DNA from 4 places in the Billgrantia sp. Q4P2 genome. Region 1 is predicted to be linked to each of the others. Evidence: predicted binding sites of a transcription regulator. Region 1 holds the regulator's gene; each other region holds the start of a gene.
The links. The regulator sigma-54, encoded in region 1, starts transcription at its own class of promoters, with help from an activator protein. The targets are predictions, from matches to a motif close to TGGCACNNNNNTTGCTNT.
Positions count from the first base shown of each region.

Region 1 (4,834 bases):
CCCATCAGCGCCTGGAGAGCCCGCGCCTGGTGCATACGCCCCACGACGACGTCACCCGCGCCGTCACCCCGCAGGCCCATCTGATCGACCGCGAGGGCCGACTATGGGTGGCAAGCAGCACGGAAGGCCGCCTCGGCCCGGGCGGCAACCCGCTGACGCTCTCGGGTGACGCCCGGCTCTTCGCGCCCGAGGAGCGCTGGCAGCTCGACACCGAAACCTTGCACTTCGACGCCAACGTGGGGCATGCCTGGAGCGACACGCCCGCCCTGCTGCAGCAGCCGCCACAGCACATGCGTGGCGAGCGCTTCGACGCCTGGATCCATGACAATCGGGCACGTTTGACCGACAATGTGCGCGGCCATCACCCCCCGGAAGGCGCACAGCCGGGGCAGGCCGAAGCCGCCAACCTAGAGGATTTCACGCCATGAAGCGATGCAAGCTCCCGACCGTCCGAATGCCACTCACCCTGGCGCTGGTTGGCATGGCGTTGATCGGTCTTGCAGGTAGCGGTTCGGCCATGGCGCAGCAGCGTGACGCCGACCAACCCGTCGAGGTCGAGGCCGATCGACTCGACCTCGACGACCGCGCCGGCACCGCGGTCTATACCGGCGATGTCGACATCCGCCAGGGCACCATGCGGCTGACCGGCGACCGAGTCGAGTTTCAGCGCAATGCGGCCGGCGAACTCTCCCGCGCCACGGCCCGCGGCGAACGCGCCTACATCGAGCAGCAGCCCGACCCCGACCAACCCGTGGTCCGCGGCTGGGGCCGCACGATCGTCTATCACGTGGCCGAGCGGCGCGTGGAGCTGATCGACCGCGCCGAGCTGCACCAAGGGGGCGACACCTTCGACGGTGGCTACCTGGAGTACTTTCTCGACCGCCGCGTCGTTCAGGCCCGTGCCGAGGGGGAAGGCGTCGAGGGGCGCCAGCGTATCCGCATGACCCTGCAGCCGGAGCGCTGAAATGGCGAAGAAGACCCTGCAAGCCCGAAATCTGGCCAAGAGTTACAAGCGCCGCCGCGTGGTACACGACATCAGCCTCGCCATCGAACAGGGCTGCGTGGTCGGGCTGCTTGGGCCCAACGGGGCAGGCAAGACCACTTCGTTCTACATGATCGTCGGTCTGGTCAAGGCGGATGCCGGCGAAGTTCATATCGACGATCTGGATCTCTCGCACAGCGCCATGCACGAGCGAGCCCAAGCCGGAATCGGCTACCTGCCCCAGGAGGCGTCGATCTTTCGCAAGCTGTCGGTGGCCGACAACATCATGGCCATTCTCGAGACGCGCAAGGATCTCGACCGCCATGGGCGACAAGCAAGGCTCGAGCAGCTGCTGGAAGACTTCCATGTCACCCATATTCGCGACAACCTGGGCATGAGCCTGTCCGGCGGCGAGCGGCGGCGGGTCGAGATCGCCCGGGCGCTGGCCACCGAGCCGGCCTTCATCCTGCTCGACGAACCCTTCGCCGGGGTCGACCCAATTTCGGTGGGCGAGATCAAGGGGATCATTCGCCAGCTGAAGGCGCGCAACATCGGCGTACTGATCACCGACCACAACGTTCGCGAAACCCTCGACATCTGCGATTCGGCCTACATCGTCGGTGACGGCCAGATCATTGCCGAAGGTGACGCCGAGGCCATCCTTGCCAACAGGCGGGTACGGGAAGTTTATCTGGGCGAGGATTTTCGCCTGTAGCGCAATCCAGTGCATTATGCAAGCATTTGATCTTTATTTAAAATATTCTAATCAGGCATAAATATTGCCGATGGCATGCATATTGCAGTCAATTCTCTTGCAAGTCGCTGCCGACCGGTCTAGGGTAGAGTTTTCCGGCAGATGAGCCCGTTATTCTCATGGCCATGAAAGCATCCTTGCAACTGCGTGTCGGCACCCAGCTGACCATGACCCCCCAGCTGCAGCAGGCCATTGCCCTGCTGCAGCTCTCGACTCTCGATCTACGCCAGGAAATCCAGCAAGCCCTGGAATCCAACCCCATGCTGGAACTCGACGACGGCTTCGGCGAACAGGCCGTCGGCGAAGCCCAGAGCGATGACTGGGCCAGCGAAATACCCAGCGAACTCTCCACCGACAGTGACTGGACGGATACCTACCCCGATCATGGTTCGAGTTCCGGCGGCGCTACCGGCGAAGGACCGGATTTCGAGCGCCAGGCCTCGGAGCAGACGCTGGCCGGCCACCTGATCTGGCAATTGGCGATGACCGATCTGAGCGACCGCCAGCGCATTATCGCCGAGAGCCTGATCGATGCCGTCGATGGCGCCGGCTACCTGTCGCAGGCGCTGGAAGATATCCGCGACGGCCTGCGCCAGCAGGGGCTCGAAGGCCTACCCACCCGGGAGGTCGAACAGGTTCTGTTGCGCCTGCAGCAGTTCGAGCCCACCGGCGTGTTCGCCCGCGATCTGCGCGAGTGCCTGATGCTGCAGCTGGCCGCCCTGCCCGACGATACGCCGCTGCTGCCACAGACCCGTCGCCTGGTGCGCCAGTTCCTCGAGGCGCTGGCTGCCGACGACCGTCGCCTGCTCAAGCGCCGCCTGGGGCTGGACGACGATGCCCTGAATGAGGTCATTGCCCTGGTTCGCTCGCTGGACCCACGCCCCGGTAGCGCCTATGCCGAAGTGGGCAGCAGCTACGTCACCCCGGACCTGGTTGCCTATCACGACGAATCAGGCTGGCGCGTGGAACTCAACGCCGAGGCCCTGCCCCGGCTGCGCATACAGCCCGATTATGTCGCGCTGGTGCGGCGCGCGGACAAGAGCCAGGACAACCAGTTCCTCAAGGATCACCTGCAGGAAGCGCGCTGGCTGATGAAGAGCCTCGCCAGCCGCAACGATACCCTGCTGCGGGTGGGGCGGGAGATCATGGCACGCCAGATCGAGTTTCTCGAGCAGGGCGAAGAAGCCATGAAGCCCCTGGTGCTGGCCGACATCGCCCAGGCCGTCGAGATGCACGAGTCGACCATATCGCGCGTGACGACACAGAAGTTCATCCACACCCCACGCGGCGTGTTCGAGCTGAAGTATTTCTTTTCCAGCCACGTAGGTGGCAACGGCGACGGGGACGCCCACTCCAGCACGGCTATTCGTGCCCGTATCCGCAAACTGATCGCCGACGAGCCACCGCGCAAGCCTCTTTCCGACAGTCGCCTGGTGGATCTGCTGGCAGAGAGCGGTATCGAGGTGGCACGTCGCACGGTAGCCAAGTATCGTGAAGCTCTGGGAATTCCCTCCTCGAGCGAGCGCAAGCGTTTTCGCTGATGCCTCGACGTAACGCTGACGCTGGGCAATCGTCACTTTCGAGGGGGTTTGCAGGACAGCAAAAAGGGTTACAATCGAGCCACCACCCGAAGGACGAAGGAGCTTGTCATGCAAGTCAACATCACCGGCCATCATGTTGAACTGACCGATCCACTGCGTGACTACGTGAGCGAAAAGCTTAGCCGCGTCCAGCGCCATTACGACAACATCACCAACGTGCAAGTGACGCTCTCGATCGAAAAGGAGCGTCAGCAGGCCGCCTGCACGCTGCATGCCGCCGGCGCCGACCTTCATGCTGAAGCCTCCGATCCGGACATGTATGCCGCCATCGATGCGCTGACAGACAAGCTCGACCGCCAACTGGTCAAACACAAGGAAAAGGCCCAAGCGCGCGCCCAGGGCGCCGGCATTCGCTGAGCTGCCATGACACTGGAAACCATCCTGCCCCCGGAACGCGCGCTGTTCGACGTTCCCGGGGGCAGCAAGAAGAGGGTGCTGGAGTTCTTCAGCACCTTCATAGCGCAGAACACTCCTAGCCTCGACAGTCAGGAGGTCTTCGGCAGACTGGTCGGTCGTGAGAGACTGGGCAGTACCGGGATCGGCAATGGCGTGGCCATCCCCCATGCCCGTAGCCCCCACTGCCATAGCCCGGTGGCCGCCTTTCTCAAACTGGCCGAGCCCATCGACTTCGACGCCATCGACGGCGAGCCAGTCGATCTCGTCTTCGTGCTGCTGGTGCCCGAGGAGGCCGACGACACGCATCTGTCGTTGCTGAGCCAGGTGGCGGGCGTGATGAACGACGCCGATACGCGTGCGGGGCTGCGCAAGTGCGCGAGCCAGCGTGAACTCCACGAGCACCTCATCGAAGCGATCCGACGACAGTCCTCGGCCTGACTTTTTCTACTCGCCGTTCGGCCGGCCCCTGATCAGGAGAACCGTCATGCAGCTTGTGATCATCAGCGGCCGTTCCGGCTCCGGCAAGTCGATCGCACTGCAAGCGCTCGAGGACATCGGCTACTACTCCATCGACAACCTGCCGGCGATGCTACTCGGATCTCTGGTGGATGAACTGCGCAACTCCCCCACGATCCAGACCTCGATCGCCGTCAGCATCGACGCACGCAACCTGCCCCATGCCCTGGAGCGCTTCCCACGGCTGCTGGAAGAGCTACGCACCAAGCAGGTCGACTGCCAGATCATCTACCTGACCACCGATGCCCGCATTCTCCTCGAACGCTACTCCGCTACCCGACGTCGCCATCCGTTGACCCGTGGCCGGGACATGACCCTGGGCGAGGCCATCGAATCCGAAGACGCGACGCTGAGCGACATTCGCAACCTGGCGGACCTGATCATCGACACTTCGCGGTTGTCGGTTCATGACCTGCGCGGGCGCATCACCGAGCAGGTGGCCAGCCATCGCGCCGAGCAGTTGACCCTGACCGTGGAGTCGTTCGGCTTCAAGGGCGGCGTTCCTCTCGACGCCGACATCGTCTTCGACGCTCGCTGCCTGCCCAACCCCTACTGGGACCCGCGCCTGCGCTCGGCCACCGGCAG
Region 1 covers NZ_JBRBAI010000002.1:335,681-340,514, forward strand. Annotated here, with positions in the region: gene lptC (LPS export ABC transporter periplasmic protein LptC) at 1-428, shown strand, start outside; gene lptA (lipopolysaccharide transport periplasmic protein LptA) at 455-964, shown strand; gene lptB (LPS export ABC transporter ATP-binding protein) at 966-1,697, shown strand; gene ACUY1T_RS04440 (RNA polymerase factor sigma-54) at 1,856-3,277, shown strand; gene hpf (ribosome hibernation-promoting factor, HPF/YfiA family) at 3,386-3,694, shown strand; gene ptsN (PTS IIA-like nitrogen regulatory protein PtsN) at 3,701-4,171, shown strand; gene rapZ (RNase adapter RapZ) at 4,218-4,834, shown strand, end outside.

Region 2 (4,834 bases), on a different contig from region 1:
AAGCCTCCGGCCAGCTCGGCGAAGGCAGCCAGGTCCGCGCCCTGGGTGTTTCCGCCCCCGAGCGCATGGGCGGTGTCCTGGCCGAGGTACCCACCTACCAGGAGCAGGGTATCGACTACACCTTCGACATCTGGCGTGGCGTGATGGGTGCACCGGACATGCCCGCCGAGGCCGTGGCCTACTACGAGGAGCTGTTCGCCCAGATGCTCGAGACGGATGGCTGGCAGCAGGCTCGCGATCAGCTTGGTTGGCTCGACGCCTATCAGGACAGCGAGGAGTTCGGTGATTTCCTCGATGCACAGAAGGTGCAGTTCAGCGAAGTGCTGGGCGACCTCGGCCTGCTCGGCCAGTAAGCGCACGCAAGAGCGTCGGCAAGGGGCCTGCAACGGGACCCTTGCCGGTTCATCATGCATTACCTGAGCCGTTCGGCTCGAGGTTTACCCCATGACACGACTCAATACCAACCAGTGGCTGGCTCTGATCCTGGCCGTATTCGCTGTCGTCTACCTGTGGATGGCGTGGCAGATCCCTTCGTTCCCGCTGCCGCGCCCGGTGGACTCCGATCTCTTTCCCAAGGTGCTGGGTTTCACTCTGTTGGGACTGGCCGCCTTGCTGTTCTTCGAGCGCCCGGCTGCAGCAGTCAGCGATGACGAAGTGGCCGATGCCGCGGCGGAATCGGCACAGGTGAGCGATGGCCAGCCTCTGCTGCTGCGCCCTTGGTCACGCGTCGTCGTGACGTCGCTGGCCATCGTCGCCTATGCCTTCCTGCTGGTGCCTCTTGGCTTCGTACTGGCCTCCACCGGGCTTGGCTTCGGCCTGAGCTGGTATTACGGCTATAAGCGTCATGTCGTCAACCTGGCGGTTGCGCTGGGCGTGGTGCTGACCTTGTACCTGACCTTAACCCGTGCCATGGGCGTCTATCTGCCCACCGGCCTGCTGCCAATCTGACTGGCCCGGAGACCGCCATGGAGTCCTTGAACAATCTGATGTACGGCTTCGGCATCGCGCTGGAGCCGATGAACATTGCCTACGTCTTTTTTGGCGTGTTCGCCGGTACCATCATCGGCATGCTGCCCGGTCTCGGGCCGATCAGCGCCCTGGCGCTGATGATCCCGATTACCTTCGCCATGGATCCCTCTTCCGGCCTGATTCTGATGGCCGGGGTCTACTATGGCGCCATCTTCGGTGGCTCCACCTCGTCGATCCTGCTCAATGCACCCGGCGTGGCAGGCACCGTAGCCACCTCGTTCGATGGCTATCCGATGGCCAAGCAGGGCATGGCGGGCAAGGCGCTCGCCATTGCTGCCTACGCTTCCTTCATCGGTGGCACCATCTCCATCGTGTTCCTGATGATGGTGGCCCCGCTGCTGGGCAAGGTGGCGGTGAGCTTCGGCCCGGCCGAATACTTCTCGCTGATGGTGCTGGGCCTGACGGCCGTGGTGTCGCTTTCCGACAAGTCGCTGGTCAAGGGCCTGGTTGCCGCCGTGCTCGGGGTGATGATATCGATCATGGGTATCGACCTGCAGACCGGCACCGAGCGCTACACCTTCGGCTCTGCCCACCTGCTCGACGGTATCGACTTCCTGGTGGTGGCATTGGGCATCTTCGCCCTGGCCGAGGTGTTCTACATCCTGCTGCGCGGCGGTGGCGGCAAGGAACCGCCGCGCCGTGCCATCGGCTCGCTCAAGCTCACCCGGCAGGAGGTGCGCGAGATCGCTCCGCCCATCGCGCGTAGCTCGCTGCTGGGTTTCTTCACCGGTGTATTGCCGGGGGCCGGTGCAACCATCGGTTCGTTCCTCGGCTACAGCATGGAGAAGCGCCTGGCGAAGGACGGCGATACCTTCGGCAAGGGCAACATCAAGGGTGTGGCCGCCCCGGAAGCGGCCAACAATGCCGCCTGTACCGGCTCCTTCGTACCGTTGTTGACGCTTGGCGTGCCGGGCTCAGGCACCACCGCGGTGCTGCTTGGGGCGCTGCTGATCATGGGCGTGTCACCTGGGCCGATGATGCTCGAACAGCGCCCGGACGTGTTCTGGGGCGTGATCGCCAGCATGTACATCGGCAACATCTTCCTGCTGGTCCTCAACCTGCCGCTGATTCCGCTGATCGCCAAGATCCTCGACATGCCAAGGCCGATGCTGCTGTCGCTGATCCTGATCTTCTGCATGGTGGGGGTCTACGGCATGAGCTTCAGCGTCTTCGACCTGATGTTGCTGTTGGGTTTCGGCCTGCTGGGGCTTGGCATGCGGCTGTTCGGCTTCCCCACGGCGCCGCTGATCCTGGCGCTGATCCTGGGGGCGATCATGGAGGAGTCGATGCGGCGTGCCTTGCAGATCTCCGGCGGTGACTGGATGATCTTCGTCGACAAGCCGATTTCCATGTGGCTGCTGATCATTGCAGCGCTGTCGTTGCTGTTGCCGTTTGCCAAGCGCGGGCTGACCAAGCGTCGTAGGTTGACCAAGCTGAGCGGCTGAGCCTCTCCTTCATCCATCGGTTTGCAGGGGCGTCGAGCGATCGACGCCCCTGCTCGCGTTTGTAGGCATGGTAGGACGCACCGGCATGGTGCGACCTGGTGGCGCAGGCGGTCTTTTCCGGCGCAAGCTGCGCTTTTTATTTGCACGGCAGCAGTGCACCAGGATGCATGTTGCTGCTGGTAAATTTACCGTAATCGATTGTATGTAAAGAGTTCTTCGGATTTCGCCGCATGATGGCGCAAGCTTTGCAGCGTCAGGGAGCCTAGTGCTGCGCGGCCAAGTCGGTCGTGCATGACCTTCACAACAAGTCCCTCCCGCAGGAGGGCGCAAGGAGGTTCGAGTGAACGCTTCCCGTCGCATCATGCCTTTTCCGCTTCGTCCCATGTCTTCTCCGCTTCGCTCCGGGGCCGCCGCGCTGATCTCGGCGGTCGCCCTCGGTGCGGCCAGCCAGGCGCTGGCCCAGGAAGACCCCATCAAGGTCGGTATCCTGCATTCTCTCTCCGGCACCATGGCGATCAGCGAATCCACCCTCAAGGACACCGTGGAGATGCTCATCGAGCAGCAGAACGAGCAGGGCGGCCTGCTTGGGCGTCAGCTCGAGGCGGTAGTGGTGGATCCGGCCTCCAACTGGCCGCTGTTCGCCGAACGTGCCCGTGAGCTGCTCGAGCAGCATGAGGTGGACGTGGTCTTCGGCAACTGGACCTCGGTGTCGCGCAAGGCGGTGCTGCCGGTATTCGAAGAGCTCAACGGCCTGCTGTTCTACCCGGTGCAGTACGAGGGTGAGGAGTCCTCCGAGAACGTCTTCTATACCGGTGCCGCGCCCAACCAGCAAGCAATCCCGGCGGTGGAATACCTGATCAACGAGGTGGGCGTGGAGCGCTTCGCGCTGCTCGGCACCGACTATGTCTACCCACGTACCACCAACCGCATCCTCGAAGCCTTCCTCAAGGAAGAGCACGGCCTCGCCGACGACGACATCCTGATCAACTACACGCCGTTCGGTCACTCCGACTGGCAGAACATCGTCGCCGAGGTGCGCCGCTTCGGCAGTGAAGGCAAGAAGACGGCAGTGGTCTCGACCATCAACGGCGACGCCAACGTGCCGTTCTATCGTGAACTGGCCAACCAGGGCATCGATGCCGCCGACATCCCGGTCATCGCCTTCTCGGTGGGTGAGCAGGAACTCTCCGGTATCGACACCGGCCCGCTGGTCGGCCACCTGGCGGCGTGGAACTACTTCATGAGCGTCGACACCGACGCCAACTACGACTTCATCGATGCCTGGATCGACTATACCGGCGACGAGGAGTCGGTGACCAACGACCCCATGGAAGCCCATTACATTGGCTTCAACATGTGGGCCGAGGCGGTGCGCAAGGCCGGTACCACCGAGGTCGATGCGGTCAAGGACGCCATCATCGGCGTGACCGTGCCCAACCTGAGCGGTGGTTATGCGGCGATGATGCCCAACCACCACATCACCAAGCCGGTGCTGATCGGCGAGGTACAGGACAACGGCCAGTTCGACATCGTGTGGCAGACGCCTTCCACCGTGGCCGGCGATGCGTGGTCCGACTACCTGCCGGGCTCGCGTGACCTGATCGCTGACTGGCGCAAGCCCATGGGGTGCGGCAACTTCAACGTGGCCAACGGCCGCTGCGGTGGCAGTACCGCCGCGGAAGAGGCCGAAGCGGCACTGGCCGAGTGAGACCCATCCCCCGCTGCCATGAGGCGGCGGGGGAGCACGCCTTCTCTACCGATACCGAGGAACGCTCCGATGAGATATCCCCCCATGCCCGGGCCAGCGGCGGCCAGGGCGAGGGCCGGCAGCGCTGCCCCCAATGGTGACCGTGCGTCCACGACGATAGGCGCGTGGTTGATGGTTCTCTTTCTTGCCCTTACGCTCGCGCTCGGCCTCACGCTGGCCACTCCCGCTTCAGCCCAGGATGCAGGGACATCCAACGACGATAGCGCGGCAATGGCGCTGCTCGAAGCCTTGGACGTATCGTCCTTTCCCGCCAAGGGCGAGGCCATCGAGGCGATCGTGCGCAGCGACGACCCTCGCGCCCGCGACTGGCTCCAGGCGTTGCTCGACGGGCGCCTGCAGCGCACCGATGATGGCCGCTTCGTGGTAGTGCTCGATAATTCAGGCCGCCAATGGCCGGTCGAGAACGCCCTGACCGGCGAGGCGCTGGGCGAGATGTCGCGCCGCGAGCTGGGCCGCATCGGCATCAACAATGCCCTGCGCAACCAGCTGCGCAGTGCCATCGCCGTGGTCGATCTGTATGCCGCCGACGTCGGGCTGCGGCGGGCCTCCGCCGAGCGGCTGCTGGGTGAAGTCGATGCCGACCTGGCCGGAC
Region 2 covers NZ_JBRBAI010000001.1:532,041-536,874, reverse strand. Annotated here, with positions in the region: gene ACUY1T_RS02495 (tripartite tricarboxylate transporter substrate binding protein) at 1-353, shown strand, start outside; gene ACUY1T_RS02490 (tripartite tricarboxylate transporter TctB family protein) at 445-948, shown strand; gene ACUY1T_RS02485 (tripartite tricarboxylate transporter permease) at 966-2,474, shown strand; gene urtA (urea ABC transporter substrate-binding protein) at 2,857-4,182, shown strand; gene ACUY1T_RS02475 (hypothetical protein) at 4,179-4,322, shown strand; gene urtB (urea ABC transporter permease subunit UrtB) at 4,354-4,834, shown strand, end outside.
Region 2: urtA (urea ABC transporter substrate-binding protein) is a predicted target of sigma-54. The motif match lies at 2,709-2,726, and genes of this name have one in related genera.

Region 3 (4,834 bases), on a different contig from region 1:
CCGCGGCGTCTATGGCCACCCGGTGCTGCCCGACTTCATGGTCTTCCTCAACTGGGACAGCCTGCCGTGGTACTGGCTGGGCTTCGACATGGCCGGGTTCGCCTTTCTGATGGTGCTACTGGTGCCGGGAGCGTTGGCCTTGGCATTCGGCTTCCTGGCGTTCCGTTCACGGGTCACCGGGGTGTATCTCTCGATCATCACCCAGGCGCTCACCTTTGCCCTGATGCTGGCCTTCTTCCGCAACGAGATGGGCTTTGGCGGCAACAACGGCCTGACCGACTTCCGCGAGATACTCGGCTTCAACTTGCGCAGCAGCGACACCCGGCTGGGGCTGTTCCTGGCCACCGGCGTGGCGCTGGCGCTGGGCTACGTGCTGTGCCGGGCCATCGTCTCGAGCAAGCTGGGCCGGGTCTGTGTGGCGACCCGCGACGCCGAGGCACGCACGCGCTTCCTCGGCTACCGGGTCGAGCGCTTCCAGTTGTTCGTGTTCGTGGTCTCGGCCATGCTGGCGGGCCTGGCCGGGGCGCTCTACGTGCCCCAGGTGGGCATCATCAACCCGAGCGAGTTCTCGCCGCTGTTCTCCATCGAGATCGTGCTGTGGGTGGCGCTGGGCGGCCGTGCGACGCTCTACGGGGCGGTGATCGGGGCAATCCTCGTCAACTATGCCAAGACAGTGTTCACCGGGGCGATGCCGGACGCCTGGCTGTTTGCCCTGGGCGGGCTGTTCGTCCTGGTAACGGTCTTCCTTCCCAAGGGTGTGGCGGGGCTCCTGGCGTTGCGGCTTCGCCGCCGCCGTGACCGTGGCGCCTCATTTTCCGGCAAGGAGGCATCGGCATGAGCATTCTGGGTTCATTGGCCAATCGTGACCGGGTCTTCGATTTCCTGGTGCCGGCCGAATCGCCCGTCGACGTACGCCATGGGCCGATCCTCTATCTCGAAGACGTCACGGTCAGCTTCGACGGCTTCAAGGCGATCAACGACCTGAACCTGACCATCGACGACGGCGAGCTGCGCTGCATCATCGGCCCCAACGGCGCCGGCAAGACCACCATGATGGACATCATCACCGGCAAGACCCGGCCCGACAGCGGCAAGGTATGGTTCGGCAGTCGTCATGATTTGCTGATCATGAACGAGCCGGAGATCGCCAGCCTGGGCATTGGGCGCAAGTTCCAGAAGCCTACGGTGTTCGAAGCATTGAACGTATTCGAGAACCTGGAGCTGGCGATGGCTGCCGACAAGCGCATCCTGCCTACGCTCACAGCGCGCATGAGTGGTGAGATCCGCGACCGAATCGATGAGGTGCTGGACACCATCGGCCTGGCCGAGCTGAACGCACGGCCGGCGGGCATCCTCTCCCACGGCCAGAAGCAGTGGCTGGAAATCGGCATGCTGCTGATGCAGCGGCCGCGTCTGCTGCTGGTGGACGAGCCGGTGGCGGGCATGACCGAGCAGGAGATGGAGCGCACTGCCGAGCTGCTCACCGGGCTTGCCGGCAAGCAGTCGGTGGTGGTGGTGGAGCACGACATGGGCTTCGTGCGCTCCATCGCGCGCAAGGTGACGGTGCTGCACCAGGGTAGCGTGCTGGCCGAGGGCAGCATGGACCAGGTTTCGAGCGACCCGCGAGTAGTCGAGGTTTACCTGGGCGCCGAAGCCGAGGAGGAGGTGATCTGATGCTCTCGATCGACAAGCTCAACCAGTTCTATGGCGAGAGCCACACCCTGTGGGACCTCGACCTCGGCGTGCCGGCGGGGCAGTGCACCTGCGTGATGGGGCGCAACGGCGTGGGCAAGACCACCTTGATGAAGGCCATCATGGGCGAGGTCGCAGTGACTTCTGGCAGCATTCGCTATGCTGACGACGTGGAATTGACCCGCCAGCGGGTCGAGGATCGCTCGCGCCTGGGTATCGGATACGTGCCCCAAGGGCGCCAGATCTTTCCGCTTCTCACGGTGGAGGAGAACCTGCGGACCGGGCTGGCGGCGCGCGGTGACGGTCGACGCACCATTCCGGCGCGCATCTATGAACTCTTTCCCGTACTCGAGGAGATGAAGCATCGCCGCGGCGGCGATCTCTCCGGTGGCCAACAGCAACAGTTGGCGATTGGCCGGGCGCTGGTAATCGAGCCTCGGCTGCTGATCCTCGACGAACCGGGGGAGGGCATCCAGCCCAATATCGTCACCCTGATCGGTGAGGTGATCCGCAAGCTGATCGCCGAGGATGGGCTGACCGTGCTGCTGGTGGAGCAGAAGCTACCCTTCGCGCGCAAGTACGCCGACCGTTTCGCCATCATGGATCGCGGCCGGCCGGTGGCCCAGGGGGGGATAGGGGAGCTGTCCGATGCGCTGATCAAGGAGCACCTGACGGTATAGCCGTTTTTCCAAGGTGGGGAATTTTGCCCTGCACCGTTCTGGAGGAACCTTAGGCGCTCATGCGCGGAAACTGTGCGCCGCGCTGGCTTTCGTGCGCCAATCTGGTGCGAAGATGACCCTTGCAGGGGTGGCTGTATACAAAATAACTCAATGAATTGTATTTGTTTTTTCTGCATTTCACCGTTCTGGTACAGCGGTTGCCATGAATAGGGCAGAGCCTCGACGAAGAGGCATAACCCTGTTGCAGAAGGTCGATGCCAATGACGGCTCGTTTCGACGCCAAGACACTGCCGCTGCCCTGTGCCTCCGGTCACCGCTTCGATGCCGGACGCCGCTGGGCGGCGTCGCTGGAACTCGGCTTCGACCGGCGCGAGGGCGCCACTCGCCTGGTGCGGGCTCGTCACCAGGGCCCGCTGCGGGTGCAGCGGCCTTTCTATCCGGAGGGACACGAGGGTGCCTGCCACGTTTACCTGCTTCATCCCCCTGGTGGCCTCGTCAGCGGCGATGCGCTGAGCATCTCGGCTCGGGTCGGGACCGGCGCCCATGCCTTACTGACCACACCGGCTGCCAACAAGCTCTATCGCGCCGACAGTCATGGCGTTGCCTGGTCCCAGCGGACTGAGCTGTCGGTGTCGCCGGGCGGCCTGCTCGAGTGGCTGCCTCAGGAGACCATCGCCTTCGATGGCTCGCGTGGCGAACAGACGACGCAAATCGATCTCGCTGGCGATGCCCGTTGCCTGGGCTGGGAAGTACTCGCCCTGGGACGCCCGGCAAGCCGCCTGCCTTACGTGTCGGGCCGCATCGACCAGCGCTTCCAGCTGTTCCGCGACGGTAAGCCACTATGGCTGGAACGCCAGCCGCTCGATCCCGGCCACCCGCGCTTCATGGGGCGCTGGGCGCAGGGGGGCGCCAGCGTGCAGGCCACGCTGTGGGCCGTGGGGCTGGCCGACGAGGCTGGCGCCATCGAAATGCTGCGCGACGCCATGGCGGCGAGCCCGCGCTGGGCCGTGACCGTCCGCCACGGCGTGCTGCTGCTGCGCTATCTGGGGCATGAACGTAATGAAGCCTGGGATATCTGCCGCCAGGCCTGGGCGTGTCTCCGGCCGCTGTTGGCGAATTTGCCTGCCCACCCTCCCCGTATCTGGTTTACCTGACTGACCAGGAGACTTGCATGGAACTGACACCAAGAGACAAGGACAAGCTGCTGCTGTTTTCGGCCGCGCAACTCGCCGAGCGACGTCGGGCTCGCGGCCTCAAGCTCAACTATCCGGAAGCGGTAGCGCTTATCAGCTTCGAGATCATGGAGGGTGCCCGTGATGGCCGCAGCGTGGCCGAGTTGATGAGCTATGGGCGCGAGATCCTGGGGCGTGACGATGTAATGGAGGGGGTGGCCGAGATGGTGCACGAAGTGCAAGTGGAAGCGACCTTCCCGGATGGCACCAAGTTAGTCACCGTCCACACACCCATCGTCTAAAACTGGCTGCACTCGGCCATGCTGTGTTGGCTTCACGACAAAAAATGCTCATTTACTAAAGTAAACTCCGCTTTTTTGTCGCTCGCCGCCTTGCCTGGCCTTCGTTCGCTCAGTTTTAGCTGTTCAATGGCAGCCATAACGTAGAGGGAAGGTCCAATGATTCCCGGTGAGTACCAGTTGAAGGACGGCGAGATCGAGCTCTGCGCCGGACGCGAGCGGATCAGCGTTGAGGTCGCCAATACCGGCGACAGACCGATCCAGGTCGGCTCCCACTATCACTTTGCCGAGACCAACCCGGCGCTCGTCTTCGACCGCACCAAGGCGCGCGGCTTTCGGCTGGACGTGGCGGCGGGCACGGCGATTCGTTTCGAGCCGGGCCAGACGCGGGAAGTCACGCTGATCCCTTTTGTCGGCACGCGCCATATCTACGGCTTTCGCGGCGAGGTCATGGGATCGCTGGATGGAGGTGAGGCATGAGCACCAGCATCAGCCGGCAGGCCTATGCCGATATGTACGGCCCCACGGTGGGCGACCGGGTGCGTCTGGGAGACACCGAACTGTGGATCGAGGTGGAACGCGACGCCACCCACTACGGCGACGAGGTGAAGTTCGGTGGTGGCAAGGTGATCCGCGACGGCATGGGCCAGAGCCAGCGCCTCGACGACACGGTGATGGATACCGTGATCACCAACGCCCTGATCCTCGACTGGTGGGGCATCGTCAAGGCGGACGTCGGTATCCAGGCCGGGCGGATCAAGGCCATCGGCAAGGCCGGCAACCCCGACACCCAGCCCGACGTCGACATCGTCATCGGCCCCGGCACCGAAATCATTGCCGGAGAGGGCAAGATCCTCACCGCAGGCGGTATCGACGCGCACATCCACTTCATCTGCCCCCAGCAGGTGGAGGAGGCGCTGATGAGCGGCATCACCACCATGCTCGGCGGTGGCACGGGGCCGGCCACCGGCACCAACGCCACCACCTGCAC
Region 3 covers NZ_JBRBAI010000001.1:525,775-530,608, reverse strand. Annotated here, with positions in the region: gene urtC (urea ABC transporter permease subunit UrtC) at 1-838, shown strand, start outside; gene urtD (urea ABC transporter ATP-binding protein UrtD) at 835-1,674, shown strand; gene urtE (urea ABC transporter ATP-binding subunit UrtE) at 1,674-2,372, shown strand; gene ACUY1T_RS02450 (urease accessory protein UreD) at 2,633-3,526, shown strand; gene ureA (urease subunit gamma) at 3,544-3,846, shown strand; gene ACUY1T_RS02440 (urease subunit beta) at 4,003-4,323, shown strand; gene ureC (urease subunit alpha) at 4,320-4,834, shown strand, end outside.
Region 3: ACUY1T_RS02450 (urease accessory protein UreD) is a predicted target of sigma-54. The motif match lies at 2,559-2,576, and genes of this name have one in related genera.

Region 4 (4,834 bases), on a different contig from region 1:
TTCTCCCGATGCTGAGACCTATCGCTCTGCTCTTGCTGTTCGCCCTACTCGCCGGATGCGCCGCCCAGCCCCCCGAACCCGACCCCATTCGTCGCGCGCTGCAGAACCTGAGCGACCGTGCCGTCGCCAGGGTAATGAACGTGGACGCCCTGCAACCGCCGCAGGACCAGGTGCTGCTGCTGGTATCGCCGGCGGTGGACGACAGTCTCGAGATCGGCAGCGAGCGCTTCCTGGAAAGCCTCACTCGCGCCCTGCTGGGTGCCAGCGACGGCCCCCAGGTGATCGACTGGCGCCCCGCCATGAGCGGCGAGGGAGGCGACCACCAGTGGCGCATGGAGAGCCGCCTGGAGGCCACCGCGCCACGCCTGAGCCTCTCCGACCGCGATCTGCTGCCCTACCGTCTCACCCTGTCGCTCTATCGCCCCGACGCGGAGAGTGCGCTGTGGGAGACCGAGATCGAGGGCGCCTTCGACGCCACGGCGCTGTAGCAGCCCCTATGCCTGGCGCAGCTGCCGATCTAGCTGCCGATACCCAATCGCCTCCATCAGCTCGCCGCGCTCCGGGCGCGGCTTGGCCGCGAGATCGGCCAGGGTCAGCGCCACCCGCAGCACGCGGTGGTAGGCGCGCGCCGAGAGGCGCAGGCGCTCGAGCACCCCAGCCAGCCAGGCGCGATCCGCCGTCGACAGGGCGCAGGCCGCTTCCAGCTCGCACCCGCCAAGGTGGGCATTGAGCGCACCTCGTGCGTACTGTCGCTCTCGTGCGGCCACGACCCGGGCGCGTACCTCGGCCGAACTCTCGCCTACCTCGCGCGACGTGAGCTGCTCCGGCGGCAGTGCAGGCACTTCGATCTGCAGATCGATGCGGTCGAGCAGCGGCCCCGAGAGCCGCGACTGGTAGCGCTGGATTTGCGCCGCGGTGCACTGGCAGGCCTGGCGTGGGTCGCCCAGGTGGCCGCAGGGGCAGGGGTTCATGGCCGCCACCAGCTGGAAGCGCGCGGGGAATTTACGCTCGTGGTTGGCGCGGGCGATATGGATACGGCCCGACTCCATCGGCTCGCGCATCACTTCGAGCACGTGGCGGCTGAACTCGGGCAGCTCATCGAGGAACAGCACGCCGTGGTGGGCCAGCGAGATCTCGCCCGGCCGCGGCCAGGAGCCGCCGCCGACCAGGGCCACGGCGCTGGCAGTGTGGTGCGGGGCACGAAAGGGCCGCCGCCCCCACTGCTCGGCCAGGGGCAGGCCACACACCGAACGGATGGCGGCCACTTCCAGCGCCTCCTCCTCGGTGAGCTCCGGCAATATGCCGGGCAGGCGGCTCGCCAGCATGGTCTTGCCGGTACCGGGTGGGCCGGCGAACAGCAGATTGTGCGAGCCGGCCGCGGCGATCTCCAGCGCGCGCCGGGCCTGGTGCTGGCCACGGACCTCGGCCAGGTCGCCCTCGCGGGAGTCGACGACGGGTGGCGCTTCGAGGCGATGTGCGGCGATCGGCTTCTGCCCCAGCAGATGCGCCATGACGTCGAGCAGATGCTCGGCGGGCAAGACCTGCAGATCACCGGCCAGCGCCGCCTCGTCGGCGTTCTCCCTGGGCACGATCAGCTTGCGTCCGGCCTTTCTGGCGGCCAGGGCCAGCGGCAGCACCCCGCTGATGGGGCGCAGGCGGCCATCCAGCGCTAGCTCGCCGACGCTCTCGATGCCTTCCAGCGCCTCGCCCGGAAGCTGGCCCGAGGCGATCAGGATACCCAGCGCAATGGGCAGATCGAAGCGCCCGCCGACCTTGGGCAGGTCGGCGGGCGCCAGGTTGAGCACGATTCTTCGCGTATTGGGAAAATCGAAGCCGGCGTTGGTGAGGGCGCTGCGCACCCGTTCGCGGCTCTCCTTGACGGCGGCCTCGGGCAGGCCGACCAGGGTCATCCCCGGCAGGCCATTGGCCAGATGTACCTCGACCTGTACCTCGGGCGCTTCCAGCCCCAGGCCGGCCCGTGTGGCAACGATCGCCAGCATCGTGCAGTCCCTCGCAGTCCATTAGAGAAACGCTGAATAAATTGGCGAGCGAGATGAGGCGCAAGGCGCACGGAGCACAGGAACCGGAGCATATGGGGTATATGTGAGGATCCGCCGGTCCGACGCTTCGGCACCGCGCAACGCAGCGATTCGCTCGCGCAGGCATTTATGCAGTGTTTCATTAGCGTAAGGGCTAGATACTAGCACTGTGCCAGAACGGGCTCTCCACGCTGGCTCAGCGCTTGGCTTCGTCGGCCCCTGCTTCGTTTTCGTCGGCGTCCTTGGGCGGCGTGAGGGTCGCCTGGGGCGCGGGAGTCTCGCGGGCCGCCAGCGCCTTCTCCAGGGCCGCGACCTGCTGCTCCAGGGCTTCGACGCGGATCCGCGTGCGCTGCAGCACGTCCATCAGGATGTCGAAATCCTCCCGCGATACCAGCTCGAGGCGGTCGAAGGCACCACGCACGATCTGCTGCACGCCCTTCTGAAATTCCTCCGGCGCCTGAGCCGCGCCCTGCAGGCGCTCGCCCAGCTGTTGTGCCAGCCGGCTGATGGGGTCCTGATTCGCCATGGTGCGCTTCTCCTGTTGGCTTGCACATGTTGCTCTACAGCATACGCAAGGCCCCGCCACGACGCATTCTCTTCTCCCGCTCCGTCATGGCGCATCCGCACCACGAACCAGCACCAGCTTGGTGCAAGGCGGCTATGACCGCTGCGCCATTGAAGCGCATGACACAACGGAATACGCCTGCAACCTCCTGTTTATGAGAAGCAAAACTCAGCCTGGCATGGTCTGCGCATTACGCGCAGTACAGCCGGCTGGCGACCCCCGCCGCCTTTATTCCAGCAGGGAGAGATGCGATGAAGCTCATCACCGCCATCATCAAGCCATTCAAGCTCGACGACGTACGCGAGGCGCTGGCCGACAACGGCGTCCAGGGCATCACCGTGACCGAAGTGAAGGGTTTCGGTCGCCAGAAGGGCCACACCGAACTCTATCGTGGCGCCGAATACGTGGTCGATTTTCTGCCCAAGGTGAAGGTCGAGGTTGCCGTGGACGACTCCCGCGTCGAGAGCGTGCTCGACGCCATCTGCAGCGCCGCCAACAGCGGCAAGATTGGCGACGGCAAGGTCTTCGTGACTCCGCTGGAGGATGTGATCCGCATCCGTACCGGCGAACGCGGCGCCGAGGCCGTGTGACGGCTGCTTACCTTACAAGAGCGATGGAGAAACTCCCATGAGTGAACTTGCAGAGTTGAGCTACGCGCTCGACACCTTCTACTTCCTGATATGCGGCGTTCTGGTCATGTGGATGGCTGCCGGCTTCTCGATGCTCGAGGCCGGCCTGGTGCGCGCCAAGAATACCGCCGAGATCCTGACCAAGAACATCGCCCTGTTCGCCATTGCCTGCACCATGTACCTGCTGGTGGGCTACGCCATCATGTATTCGAGCGATGCCGGCGGCATCCTGCCCAACCTGGGCGTGCTGATCGGCGGAGAGAACAGCGTCGACGCGGTTACCGCCGGTGGCGACGACGCCCCTTACTACTCCATGCGCGCCGACTTCTTCTTCCAGGTGGTGTTCGTCGCCACCGCCATGTCGATCGTCTCCGGTGCCGTTGCCGAGCGCATGAAGCTGTGGGCCTTCCTCGCCTTCGCCGTGGTCATGACCGGCTTCATCTACCCGGTGTCGGGCTACTGGACCTGGGGCGAGGGCTGGCTCGACGCCCTGGGCTTCTCCGACTTCGCCGGTTCCGGCATCGTGCACCTGGCCGGCGCGGCCGCGGCGCTGGCCGGCGTGCTGATCCTCGGCCCGCGCAAGGGCAAGTACGGCAAGGACGGCAGCATCCATGCCATTCCGGGCGCCAACCTGCCGCTGGCCACCGTGGGCACCTTCATCCTGTGGATGGGCTGGTTCGGCTTCAACGGCGGCTCCGAGCTCAAGCTCTCCGACGTATCTTCGGCCAACAACGTGGCCCAGGTGCTGGTCAACACCAATGCCGCCGCGGCCGGTGGTGTCATCGCCGCGCTGATTCTGGCCAAGCTGTGGTTCCGCAAGGCCGACCTGACCATGGCGCTGAACGGTGCCCTGGCCGGCCTGGTGGCGATCACCGCCGAACCGTTGGCACCTTCCGCACTGGGTGCCACGTTGATCGGCGCCGTGGGCGGCATCATCGTGGTGGCCTCCATCGTCACGCTCGACAAGCTGAAGATCGACGATCCGGTCGGTGCCATCTCGGTGCACGGCGTGGTCGGACTCTGGGGCCTGCTGGCGGTGCCGCTGTCGACCGATACCGGCTTCGGCGTCCAGATCATCGGGGCACTGGCCATCTTCGCTTGGGTCTTCGTTGCCAGCCTGGCGGTGTGGCTGATCCTCAAGGCGATCATGGGCATCCGCGTCAGCGAGGAGGAAGAGTACGAAGGGGTCGACCTGGCCGAATGCGGCATGGAGGCCTATCCCGAGTTCAGCGTCGCCAAGGTCTACGGCGGCAGCGGTGGACGCCCGCAGTCCGGCGGCTACGGAGTCGGCGCACCGATCGGCCAGCCGCACGCCGAGTAAGCGATACAGGCTTTACCGGGCTCCCTACGGGGAGCCTTTTTTCTTCCTGCCAAGGGCGGTGTATGCTTGAGGCCAACGATCCGTACCCGCTCGGGTTCATCATGAACCCTGCCCGACCATGAGGAAACAGACCATGAAACTGGTGACCGCCATCATCAAGCCGTTCAAGCTCGACGACGTTCGCGAGTCGCTTTCGGAGATCGGGGTACAGGGCATCACCGTCACCGAGGTGAAGGGCTTCGGCCGCCAGAAGGGTCACACCGAGCTCTACCGCGGCGCC
Region 4 covers NZ_JBRBAI010000004.1:65,567-70,400, forward strand. Annotated here, with positions in the region: gene ACUY1T_RS08215 (alpha/beta hydrolase) at 1-15, shown strand, start outside; gene ACUY1T_RS08220 (hypothetical protein) at 9-488, shown strand; gene ACUY1T_RS08225 (YifB family Mg chelatase-like AAA ATPase) at 495-2,000, opposite strand; gene ACUY1T_RS08230 (accessory factor UbiK family protein) at 2,236-2,565, opposite strand; gene ACUY1T_RS08235 (P-II family nitrogen regulator) at 2,856-3,194, shown strand; gene ACUY1T_RS08240 (ammonium transporter) at 3,232-4,554, shown strand; gene glnK (P-II family nitrogen regulator) at 4,688-4,834, shown strand, end outside.
Region 4: ACUY1T_RS08235 (P-II family nitrogen regulator) is a predicted target of sigma-54. The motif match lies at 2,779-2,796, and genes of this name have one in related genera.